2 regions of the Streptomyces sp. NPDC006691 genome follow, and region 2 is predicted to be linked to the other one. Evidence: riboswitches for the same ligand, from Rfam matches in the RefSeq annotation. Region 2 holds a riboswitch; the other holds the start of a gene.
The links. Region 2 has a riboswitch for cobalamin ahead of ACFYNP_RS32890 (cobalamin biosynthesis protein). Riboswitches for the same ligand answer to the same signal wherever they lie in the genome.

Region 1 (5,732 bases), on a different contig from region 2:
CCTTCTCGCGGATGGAGGGGATCTCCTCGACCGCGTCGAACGCGGCCGCGCGGTCCTCCGGGTCGGGCAGATAGGTGTCGAGCAGCGTCAGATAGAACTGGACGTGCACGGCCTCCTCGAAGAGCTGACGGCTCAAGTAGAGCCGCGCTTCGGGGGAGTTGATGTGCTTGTAGAGCGTGAGCACCAGGTTGTTGGAGACGATCGAGTCACCGGTCGCGAAGAACGCGACCAGCCGGCCGATCATGTGCTGCTCGCCCGGCGTCAGCTTCGCGAGGTCGGCGACGTCGGAGTGGAGGTCGACCTCCTCGACGGTCCAGGTGTTCTTGATCGCGTCCCGGTAGCGCTCGTAGAAGTCCGGGTAGCGCATGGGGCGCAGGGTCAGCTCGAAGCCCGGGTCGAGCAGGTTCTTGTCGGTGGTGCTGGACATTACTGGCAGGCCTCGCAGGACTCGGGGTTTTCCAGGGAGCAGGCGATCGCGTCGGCGTCGGCGTCGGGGGCCGCCTGCTGGACGGGGATGGTGGCGGCCTGGGCGGCGCGGGCGATCCGGGTCGCCGGGCGCGAGCGCAGGTAGTACGTCGTCTTCAGGCCCTGCTTCCAGGCGTACGCGTACATCGACGACAGCTTGCCGATGGTGGGCGTCTCCAGGAACAGGTTGAGCGACTGGGACTGGTCGAGGAAGGGGGTGCGGGCCGCGGCCATGTCGATCAGGCCGCGCTGCGGGATCTCCCACGCCGTGCGGTACAGGGCGCGCACGTCGGCCGGGATCCAGCCGAAGTCCTGCACCGAGCCGCTGGCCTCGCGCAGCGCCTCGCGGGACTGCGCGTCCCACACGCCGAGCTTCTTGAGCTCTTCCACCAAGTAGCCGTTCACCTGGAGGAATTCACCGCTGAGCGTCTCGCGCTTGAAGAGGTTGGAGACCTGCGGCTCGATGCACTCGTACACGCCCGCGATGGAGGCGATGGTCGCGGTCGGGGCGATCGCGAGGAGCAGCGAGTTGCGCATGCCGACCTTGGCGATACGTTCCCGCAGGGCCGCCCAGCGCTCCGGCCAGGTCAGCTCGACGTCGTAGTGGTCGGGGTGCAGCACACCGCGCGCGGTGCGGGTCTTGTCCCAGGCAGGCAGCGGCCCGTTGCGCTCGGCCAGGTCGGTCGAGGCCTCGTAGGCGGTCAGCATGATCCGTTCGGACAGCTGGGTGGAAAGGGCCCTCGCCTCGGGGGAGTCGAAGGGCAGCCGCAGCTTGAAGAAGACGTCCTGGAGACCCATCGCGCCCAGGCCCACCGGCCGCCAGCGGGCGTTGGAGCGGCCGGCCTGCTCGGTCGGGTAGAAGTTGATGTCGACGACCCGGTCGAGGAAGGTCACCGCGGTGCGGACGGCCTGGTCGAGGCGCTCCCAGTCGATGCCGTCGCCGACGACGAACGCGCCCAGGTTCACCGAGCCGAGGTTGCAGACCGCCGTCTCGCCGTCGTCCGTGACCTCCAGGATCTCGGTGCAGAGGTTGGAGGAGTGGACCGTGTGGCCGGGCTCCGCCGTCTGGTTGGCGGTGCGGTTGGAGGCGTCCTTGAAGGTCATCCAGCCGTTGCCGGTCTGCGCGAGGGTGCGCATCATGCGGCCGTACAGGTCCCGGGCCGGCATGGTCTTCCGGGCGAGCCCCGCGGCCTCGGCCTTGCGGTAGGCGGCGTCGAACTCGTCGCCCCACAGGTCGACCAGCTCGGGCACGTCGGCCGGCGAGAACAGCGACCACGTGCCGTCGGCGTCGACGCGGCGCATGAACTCGTCGGGGATCCAGTGCGCGAGGTTCAGGTTGTGCGTGCGGCGCTGGTCCTCGCCGGTGTTGTCGCGCAGCTCAAGGAACTCCTCGATGTCGGAGTGCCAGGTCTCCAGGTAGACCGCGGCCGCGCCCTTGCGCCGGCCGCCCTGGTTGACCGCGGCCACCGAGGCGTCGAGGGTCTTGAGGAACGGGACGATGCCGTTGGAGTGGCCGTTGGTGCCCCGGATCAGCGAACCGCGGCCGCGGATGCGGGAGTACGAGAGGCCGATGCCGCCGGCGTGCTTCGACAGCCGGGCCACCTGGTGGTAGCGGTCATAGATCGAGTCGAGCTCGTCGAGCGGCGAGTCGAGCAGGTAGCAGGACGACATCTGGGGGTGCCGGGTGCCGGAGTTGAAGAGCGTGGGGGACGACGGCAGGTAGTCCAGGCGGCTCATCAGGCCGTACAGGGACGCCACTTCGTCCAGGGCGCGCACCGACTCGTCCTCGGCGAGGCCGGACGCCACGCGCAGCATGAAGTGCTGGGGGGTCTCGACGACCTTGCGGGTGATCGGGTGGCGCAGCAGGTAGCGGGAGTAGAGGGTGCGCAGGCCGAAGTAGCCGAAGCGGTCGTCGGCGCCGTCGGCGAGGGCCGCGTCCACCAGGGCGTTCACACGGTCCGCGTGCGCGCGCACGAACGCGACGGTCCGGTCGGCGATCAGGCCCTCGCGGTGGCCGACCTCGACCGAGTCGGAGAAGGACACCGCGCCCTGGGTGGCGGCCTCTTCGGCGATGGTGATCGTCAGGAGCCGGGCGGCGAGCCGGGAGTACGCCGGGTCCTCGGAGATGAGCCCCGCGGCCGCCTCGGTGGCCAGCTCGCGCAGCTCGCCCTCGTCGGAGCGGGCGTTGCGGCCCCGCAGCGCGGCGGCGGCGACCCGGCCGGGGTCGGTGTCCGCGAGATCGGCGGTGAGCTCCGTCAGGGTCCGCAGCAACGCGGTCCCGGGGGCATCCGCGAGCTCTTCGGTGATCGCTGAAGCGGGATCCGCTGGGGCGATGGTCACGTGGGGGCACTCCCTCGCTCGGCACGGGGCCTACGGGGGAGGCGTCGGCGCGCGTCGGGGCAGCCCGCAGCGCGTCGTCCGCCGGCCCAACCGCGAGGCCCGGACGTCTGGCATCCGGTTCGGACGACCCGGACGCACCGTCGGCAGGTGCTCGGACTCGACCCGTACAGATACGTACAGGTCATACCGTTGCGGGACAGTTCCGGATTCCCACCGGATTCCCCTGCGGCGACAGCGAGGACGAGCATACATGTGGGGGGTGCTTCATGAAGCACCCCCCACATGTTGTGTCGCCATGCGGAAGGGCCGCCGCACCCTGGTGGATGCGGCGGCCCTTGGCCGTACTGGCTGCGGCCCGGGATCAGTGGGCCGAGCCCGCTGTCGCCGGGGGGAGCTCGACGGCGACGCCCGGGTCGCCGGCATCCGCCGTGTAGTCGGCGGGGGACGTCTCGTCGATGCCGTCGGGGGCCTTCACGGCGCGCAGGACGAAGGTCAGGACCACCGTGACGACGACGTTCATCACGAAGGCCGTCAGGCCGATGTAGCCGATCTCGCCGATGCCGGGGATCTCCTTGGAGGAGCCGCCGAAGTGCTTCTGGGTGGGCGAGGCCACCCCGTACGCGGCGAGCGTGCCGTAGACCATGCCGACCGCCCAGCCGGCGAGCAGCGCCCAGCGGTGGAACCAGCGGGTGAACAAGCCGCCGACCAGGGCCGGGAAGGTCTGCAGGATCCAGATGCCGCCGAGGAGCTGGAAGTTGATCGCGACCGTCTTGTCCATGGTCAGGACGAAGACCAGCGCGCCGACCTTCACCACGAGCGAGACCAGCTTGGAGACCTTGGCCTCCTGCGCGGGCGACGCGTCCGGCTTGAGGAAGTCCTTGTAGATGTTGCGGGTGAAAAGGTTCGCGGCCGCGATCGACATGATCGCCGCCGGGACCAGCGCGCCGATGCCGATCGCCGCGAAGGCGACGCCCGCGAACCAGTCCGGGAACATGTCCTCGAAGAGCTGCGGGATGGCCAGCTGGCCGTTGCTCACCTTGACGCCCGCCGCGATCGCCATGAAGCCGAGCAGCGCGAGCAGCCCCAGCATCAGGGAGTACAGCGGCAGGATCGTGGTGTTGCGGCGGATCACGTTGCGGCTGCGCGAGGACAGCGTCGCCGTGATCGAGTGCGGGTACATGAACAGTGCGAGGGCCGAGCCGAGCGCGAGCGTGGCGTACGTCCACTGGCTCGACGCTCCCGGTGCGAGGGCCCCCGTAGGTTTGCCGCCGGGCGGACCCGCGAACTTGTGCTGCGCGGCGCTGAAGATCGCGTCGAAGCCGCCCAGCTTGATCGGGATGTAGATGATCGCCACCGCGATGACGAGGTAGATCAGGCCGTCCTTCACGAACGCGATCAGTGCGGGGGCGCGCAGGCCCGAGGAGTAGGTGTACGCGGCGAGCACCGCGAACGCGATGAGCAGCGGCAGGTCCTTGACGAACCAGTTGCCGGACTCGCCGCCCACGCCCATGACGTCCAACACGGCCTGGATACCGACCAGTTGGAGCGCGATGTACGGCATCGTCGCGAGGATTCCGGTGATCGCGACCGCGAGCGAGAGACCCTTGGAGCCGAACCGGCCGCGCACGAAGTCCGAGGTGGTGACATAGCCGTGCTTGTGCGACACCGACCACAGGCGCGGCAGGAAGGTGAAGATCAGCGGGTACACGAGGATCGTGTAGGGCACCGCGAAGAACCCGGCCGCGCCCGCCGCGTAGATCGCCGCGGGCACCGCCACGAAGGTGTACGCGGTGTAGAGGTCGCCGCCGAGCAGGAACCAGGTGACCCAGGTGCCGAACGACCGCCCGCCCAGGCCCCATTCGTCCAGGCTCGCCTCGTTCTCGGCCTTGCGCCAGCGGGCGGCCATGAAGCCGATGACCGTGACGGCCAGGAAGAAGAAGATGAAGACGCCGAGTGCGACGCCGTTCACGCCGTCCTTCACTGGGACGCACCCCCCTTGGTGTCGTCGGAGGTGCCGGAGGCGGACGCGGTGCGCGAACGCTGATCGTGCTGCCACAGCTTGTACGCGATCATCGTGAGCGCCGTCGAGATCAGCACCCAGAGCATCTGGTACCAGTAGAAGAACGGGATGCCGCCGAGCGCGGGATCCGTCTTGGCGTACGAACTCACCCACAGCATGGCCACGAAGGGCGCGATCAGGCAGAGCGCGATGACCACGCGCAAGGGCGTGATCACCGGTCTCTTCACTTCCGTCGATTCCGGCATGGGTGGTTCCGTCCCCTCACGATCACCTGCGCGGTGGATCTCTCGGCATTGCGGATCACTTGGCAATGCGCAGGAAATCTAGGGGAGAGACCCGGCCAAGGGAACCCCCGTCCGGAATCCGGACGGGGTGCGAGCGCGTTCGTCCTGACCTGACGGAGTGTCAGAGCCAGCCCTCCTTGGCCGCCCGGACGCCCGCCTCGAAGCGGCTGCGGGCACCCAGGCGGGACATGAGCTCCGAGCTCATCCGGCGTACGGTCCGCAGCGACACCCCGAGCCGCCGGGCGGCGATGTCGTCGGTGCAGCCGATGCCGAGCAGCAGGAGCAACTCCCTTTCCTGGGGCGAGAGATCGTGCTCGTTGCGGCGCGGGGCCTCCCCGAACGGGGTGCCCGACTCCCACAGATGGTCGAACAGGACGACCAGTGCGTTGACCAGTCCCCGGCTGCGCACCTCCAGCGCGCCGGCCCGGGCATCCTCCGGGTCCACCGGGACCAGGGCGGCGCTGCGGTCCACGATCACCATGAGCATCGGGACGATGGGCACCGTACGCGCCTCGCCGCCCAGATCGCAGTACCAGCGCACGTATTCCAGGGTGGGCGCGTCGTTGCGGAAGCTCTCCTGGTAGATGCTGCGGATCCGCACTCCGCGTTCGAGGGCCAACTGG
Region 2 (5,732 bases):
CGCGGCTGTTCGCCGTGCGGTGTCGATCAGTTCGGCCCAAGCCGCGGCCGTCGCCGCCTCGTCGTCGCTCATGCGGGCGATCCTGCCAGCCGGAGGTGCCGGCACGGCGGATCGGACGGTGATCTTGGACTAGCCTCTGGGTGTTTTGTTCCGTACACCGGGTTTCGGGGGAATGCATGACCAGCGGCCGCAATCCACTGCTTCGTCGGGTCCGGTCGCGGGTCGCGCTCACGGGATCCCTGGCCGCGCTCGTCCTCGGCTGCACGGCGCTCGCGGCCCAGCCGGGGGCGGCGGCCGAGACCAGGCCCGCGGGCCACGACGTCTCCTCGCACCAGGGCCGCGTCGACTGGACGGCCGCCAGGAGCCGCGGCGCCTCCTTCGTCTACGTGAAGGCGACCGAGGGGACGACGTACCGCAATCCCTACTTCGGCGGGCAGTACGACGGCGCCCGGAAGGCGGGCCTGATCCGGGGCGCCTATCACTTCGCGGTTCCCGGCCAATCCTCCGGGCGCGACCAGGCCGACTACTTCGTGAACAACGGCGGCGGCTGGTCGGGCGACGGCCGGACGCTGCCGCCCGCGGTGGACCTGGAGCACAACCCGTACGGCAAGGACGTCAAGGACACCAAGGACGGCAGCTCAGCCAGGTGCTACGGCCTGAGCCCGGCCGCGATGACCGAGTGGATCGCCGGGTTCAGCGACGAGGTGCGGCTGCGCACCGGCCGCCGCCCGGTGATCTACACGACCGCGGCCTGGTGGAACGACTGCACCGGCCGCAGCCGCGCCTTCGGCCCGACCCATGCCCTGTGGCTGGCCCGGTACGCCACCAGCCCGGGCGCGCTGCCCGCGGGCTGGTCGTACTGGACGCTCTGGCAGCACGCGAACGGCAGCGGGCCCCTGCCGGGTGACCAGAATCTCTTCAATGGGACTTTTGCGCAGTTGAAGCGGTTCGCGGCCGGGCGCTGAACGGGCCCCGGCCGTCGGCGGGAAGCGAGAAGCGGCCACAGTCACCGCTGCGCCCGCCCCAGTTCACCTTCCGTTCACTCAGGTTACTTACGTTCGTCCCGCCACTGACGTCGAACGATTGCCTGGGTAAATGGAACACATCACGCTGCTGCTCGCGATTGTGGTCGTGACAGCTCTCGTGTTCGATTTCACGAACGGTTTCCACGACACCGCCAACGCGATGGCCACCACCATCTCGACCGGCGCCCTGAAGCCCAAGACGGCGGTCGCCATGTCCGCCGCGCTCAACCTGGTCGGCGCGTTCCTGTCAGTGGAGGTCGCCAAGACGATCTCCGGCGGGATCATCGACGAGAAAGGCATCAGAACCGAGGTCATCTTCGCGGCCCTGGTGGGTGCCATCCTCTGGAACCTCCTGACCTGGCTGCTCGGACTGCCCTCCAGCTCCTCGCACGCGCTGTTCGGCGGCCTCATCGGCGCCGCGGTCATGTCGGCCGGCTGGGGCTCGGTCAACGGCTCCACCGTCGTCACCAAGGTGCTGCTCCCCGCCGTCGCCGCCCCGATCGTCGCGGGCATCGCCGCGATGCTGGCCACCAGGCTCACGTACCGGATCAACCGGAACGCCGACCCGAAGGCCACCGCCAAGGGCTACCGGGCCGGCCAGATCGCCTCGGCCGGTCTCGTCTCGCTCGCCCACGGCACCAACGACGCCCAGAAGACGATGGGCATCATCACCCTCGCCCTGGTCACCGGCGGTGTGCTGCACCCGGGCGCGAACCCCCCGCTGTGGGTCATCGTCTCGGCCGGTCTGGCCATCGCGATGGGCACCTACCTCGGCGGCTGGCGCATCATCCGCACCATGGGCAAGGGCCTGACCGAGCTGCGCCCGCCGCAGGGCTTCGCCGCCCAGACCGGTGCCGCCACCGTCATCCTGGCCTCCTCGCACATCGGCTTCTCGCTCTCCACCACCCAGGTCTGCTCCGGCTCCGTCATGGGCGCGGGCCTCGGCCGCAAGGGCGGGGTGGTCCGCTGGTCCACCGCGACCCGCATGGCCGTCGCCTGGATCCTGACGCTTCCGGCCGCCGGTCTGGTGGGCGCGGGCGCGGAGTTCCTCACCCAGCAGGGCACCTGGGGCATCGCGGCCGTCGCGATCCTCCTGATCGCCGGCTCCGGCGTCATCTGGAAGCTGTCGCGCCGCCAGCCGGTCGACCACCACAACGTCACCTCCGACGCGATCGACGAGACTCCCGTGGCCGAGCCGGCCGGTGTCATCACCACCGCGATCGCCGCCGTCACCCCGCCGCCCACCGGCCTCGCCGCGGCGGCCGCCGACCTCAAGGCCACGATCCAGTCCCCGGCCCCGGTGGCCCCCGTCGACCCGCCCACCCCGGCGACGGTCTGACCCCGCTGCTCCGGCACAGCTAAGGAATCCTCATGCACATCGACTGGGCAGCTCTCGGCTCCGTCTTCGGCGTCAGCCTCGCGGTGACCGTCGGCCTGGTGGGTCTGTTCACCCTCGGCATCGTCGGCCTCACCAAGCGGGAGGCCGCGGCCTCCGGCACCGCCGGCAACGCGGCGATGGCCCGCACCGGCGCCTACGCCTGCTTCGCGCTCTGCGCGGCGGCCGTGGCGTACGGGATCTATCTGATCGTCGCCTGACCCCGGCGGGCCCCACCGCCCGCCCCGCACGCACCACCCGGACCGCCCCGTGGCACCCGCCGCGGGGCGGTCCGGCGTGATGCCGGGCACTCTCACGCGCCGCAGGTCAACAGCAAGTTGACGGGTGTTCTCGCAGCGTGGTGGACTGCACCGGCCAGCTACGGCGGCAGAAGAGGAAGCCGGTGCGAATCCGGCGCGGTCCCGCCACTGTCACCGGGGAGCGATCCCCGCGAAGCCAGGAACTCTCACCGCCGGTCACGTCGTACCAGGGCGCGGACACCCTGAGTGAGGACACACCGCCATGCGCGCCTGCCCGTCGAGATCTTCCGGCCCCTTCCGCGACGCCCCGGCGCGCTGACCATGCGGGCCGATCGCACCTTCGCCTACGGCGCCACCGCCGGGCTCATCGGCGACCTCCTGCTCGGCGACCCCCGCCGCGGCCATCCGGTCGCCGCCTTCGGCCGTGCCGCCGCCGCCGTCGAACGCGCCCTGTGGCGCGACGGCCGCGGCCGGGGCGCGCTGCACACCCTGGTGTGCGCGGGCGGCGCCGCTGCTGCCGCCGCCCTCGTCTCCCGTGCCGTACGCGGCCGCCCCGCCGCATCCGTCGCGCTGACCGCGGCCGCCACCTGGACCGTGGTCGGCGGCACCTCGCTCGGCCGTGAGGCGCGGGCCATCGGCGGCGCCTTGGCCGCGGGCGACATCGAGGTGGCCCGGGAGCGCCTGCCGCACCTGTGCGGGCGCGACCCGCAGTCCCTGGACGCCGACGGCATCGCCCGTGCGGTCGTCGAGTCGGTCGCCGAGAACACCTCGGACGCGGTCGTCGGCGCCCTGGTGTGGGGCGCGCTCGCGGGCGTGCCCGGGCTCGTGGGCTTCCGAGCGGTCAACACCCTGGACGCGATGGTCGGGCACAAGTCGGCCAGGTACCGCCGCTACGGCTGGGCCTCGGCACGCCTGGACGACGTGATGGGCTGGCCCGGCGCCCGCCTCACCGCCGTCCTCGCGGCCCTTGCGGGCCCGGACACCAAGGGCGCGGCACGGGCCTGGCGGGCCGACGCCGCCCGGCACCCGAGCCCCAACGCGGGCCCGGTGGAGGCCGCGTTCGCGGGGGCGCTCGGGGTACGGCTCGGCGGCACGCTCTCGTACGCGGGGCGCGTCGAGCACCGGCCGGTCCTGAACGCGCCGGGCCGGGCCGTCGAGGTCGCGGACATCGAGCGGGCGGTACGGCTCTCGCGCACGGTGGGCTGGCTGACGCTGGCCGGCGCCGTGGCGGCGCGGGCCGCTGTGAGGAGGGGACGTACATGGGTGGCGGGCTGCTGATCGCGGGCACGACATCGGACGCCGGCAAGAGCGTCGTCACGGCCGGGATCTGCCGCTGGCTGGTGCGCCGGGGCGTCAAGGTCGCGCCGTTCAAGGGCCAGAACATGTCGCTGAACTCGTTCGTGACGCGCGAGGGCGCGGAGATCGGCCGGGCCCAGGCGATGCAGGCACAGGCGGCCCGGGTGGAGCCGACCGCGCTCATGAACCCGGTGCTGCTCAAGCCCGGCAGCGACCGCTCCAGCCAGGTCGTCCTCATGGGCAGGCCGGTCGGTGAGCTGAGCGCCCGCGGGTTCTTCGGCGCGGCCGGCGGGCCGGCCGCCGGACAGGCACTGGCCGGCGGGCGTCGAGAGGCGCTCCTCGGGCCGGTCCTCGACTGCCTCGCGGAACTCCGCGGCGCGTACGACGCGGTGATCTGCGAGGGTGCGGGCAGCCCGGCCGAGATCAATCTGCGGCGTACCGACATCGTCAACATGGGCATCGCGCGGGCCGCGAAGCTGCCGGTGGTGGTGGTCGGCGACATCGACCGGGGCGGGGTCTTCGCCTCGTTCTTCGGGACGACGGCGCTGCTGAGCCCCGAGGACCAGGCGCTGGTCGCCGGGTACGTCGTCAACAAGTTCCGGGGCGATGTGACGCTCCTGGAGCCCGGCATCGAGATGCTGCGCGGCCTCACCGGCCGGCACACCTACGGGATCCTGCCGTACGCCCACGGCCTGGGCATCGACGAGGAGGACGGGCTGCGCGTCTCGATGCGCGGGGCCGTGCGGGAGTCCGTGGTGACGCCGCCGGTCGGCCGGGACGTGCTGCGGATCGCCGTGTGCGCGGTGCCGCTGATGTCCAACTTCACCGACGTGGACGCGCTCGCGGCCGAGCCCGGCGTGGTCGTGCGGTTCGTGGACCGGCCCGAGGAACTCACCGACGCGGATCTCGTGGTGGTGCCCGGCACGCGCGGCACGGTCCGCGCCCTGGAGTGGCTGCGCGAGCGGGGCCTCGCGGCCGAGCTCGCCCGCCGGGCCGCCGAGGGCCGCCCGGTGCTCGGCATCTGCGGCGGGTTCCAGCTGCTCGGCGGGCACATCGAGGACGACGTCGAGTCGAAGGCGGGCTCGGTGGCGGGCCTGGGGCTGCTGCCCGTACGGGTGCGGTTCGCCGCCGGGAAGACCCTGGCGCGGCCGGTCGGCGAGGCCCTCGGTGAGCGCGTCGAGGGGTACGAGATCCACCACGGGGTGGCCGAAGTCCTGGGTGGGGAAGCCTTCTTGGACGGGTGCCGGGTGGGCTCGGTGTGGGGGACGCACTGGCACGGATCCCTGGAGAGCGACGGGTTCCGGCGCCGGTTCCTCGAACAGGTCGCGCGCGACGCGGGCCGCCGGTTCGTGCCCGCGCCGGACACCTCGTTCGGGGTGCTGCGCGAGGAGCAGCTGGACCGGCTCGGCGACCTGATCGAGGAACACGCCGACACCGACGCCCTGTTGCGGCTGATCGAGCAGGGCCCGCCCGCCGGGCTGCCCTTCATTCCGCCGGGGGCGCCGTGACCCGGGCCGCCCCGCACCGCCCCGTGGGAACCAGGACCACCCTCGCGGTCCCCCGGCGTACAGCACTACTCGAAGGAGAGACCAGCACATGAGCACCCGGTATCCGTTCACCGCCGTCGTCGGCATGGACGACCTGCGCCTCGCGCTGCTCCTGAACGCCGTCAGCCCGGCGGTGGGCGGAGTCCTCGTCCGGGGCGAGAAGGGCACCGCCAAGAGCACCGCCGTGCGGGCGCTCGCGGACCTGCTGCCCGAGGTGGCGGTCGTCGCG

Region 1: another riboswitch for cobalamin. It lies ahead of ACFYNP_RS18830 (ribonucleoside-diphosphate reductase subunit alpha); the one in region 2 lies ahead of ACFYNP_RS32890 (cobalamin biosynthesis protein).

Annotation. Positions count from the first base shown of each region.
Region 1 is NZ_JBIAGW010000007.1:300,110-305,841, forward strand. It holds gene ACFYNP_RS18825 (ribonucleotide-diphosphate reductase subunit beta) at 1-427, opposite strand, end outside; gene ACFYNP_RS18830 (ribonucleoside-diphosphate reductase subunit alpha) at 427-2,805, opposite strand; cobalamin riboswitch at 2,930-3,070, opposite strand; gene mctP (monocarboxylate uptake permease MctP) at 3,167-4,786, opposite strand; gene ACFYNP_RS18840 (DUF3311 domain-containing protein) at 4,783-5,070, opposite strand; gene ACFYNP_RS18845 (LuxR C-terminal-related transcriptional regulator) at 5,231-5,732, opposite strand, start outside.
Region 2 is NZ_JBIAGW010000022.1:42,143-47,874, reverse strand. It holds gene ACFYNP_RS32910 (class II aldolase/adducin family protein) at 1-72, opposite strand, end outside; gene ACFYNP_RS32905 (lysozyme) at 177-965, shown strand; gene ACFYNP_RS32900 (anion permease) at 1,096-2,364, shown strand; gene ACFYNP_RS32895 (hypothetical protein) at 2,397-2,621, shown strand; cobalamin riboswitch at 2,745-2,887, shown strand; gene ACFYNP_RS32890 (cobalamin biosynthesis protein) at 2,982-3,938, shown strand; gene ACFYNP_RS32885 (cobyric acid synthase) at 3,920-5,464, shown strand; gene ACFYNP_RS32880 (putative cobaltochelatase) at 5,553-5,732, shown strand, end outside.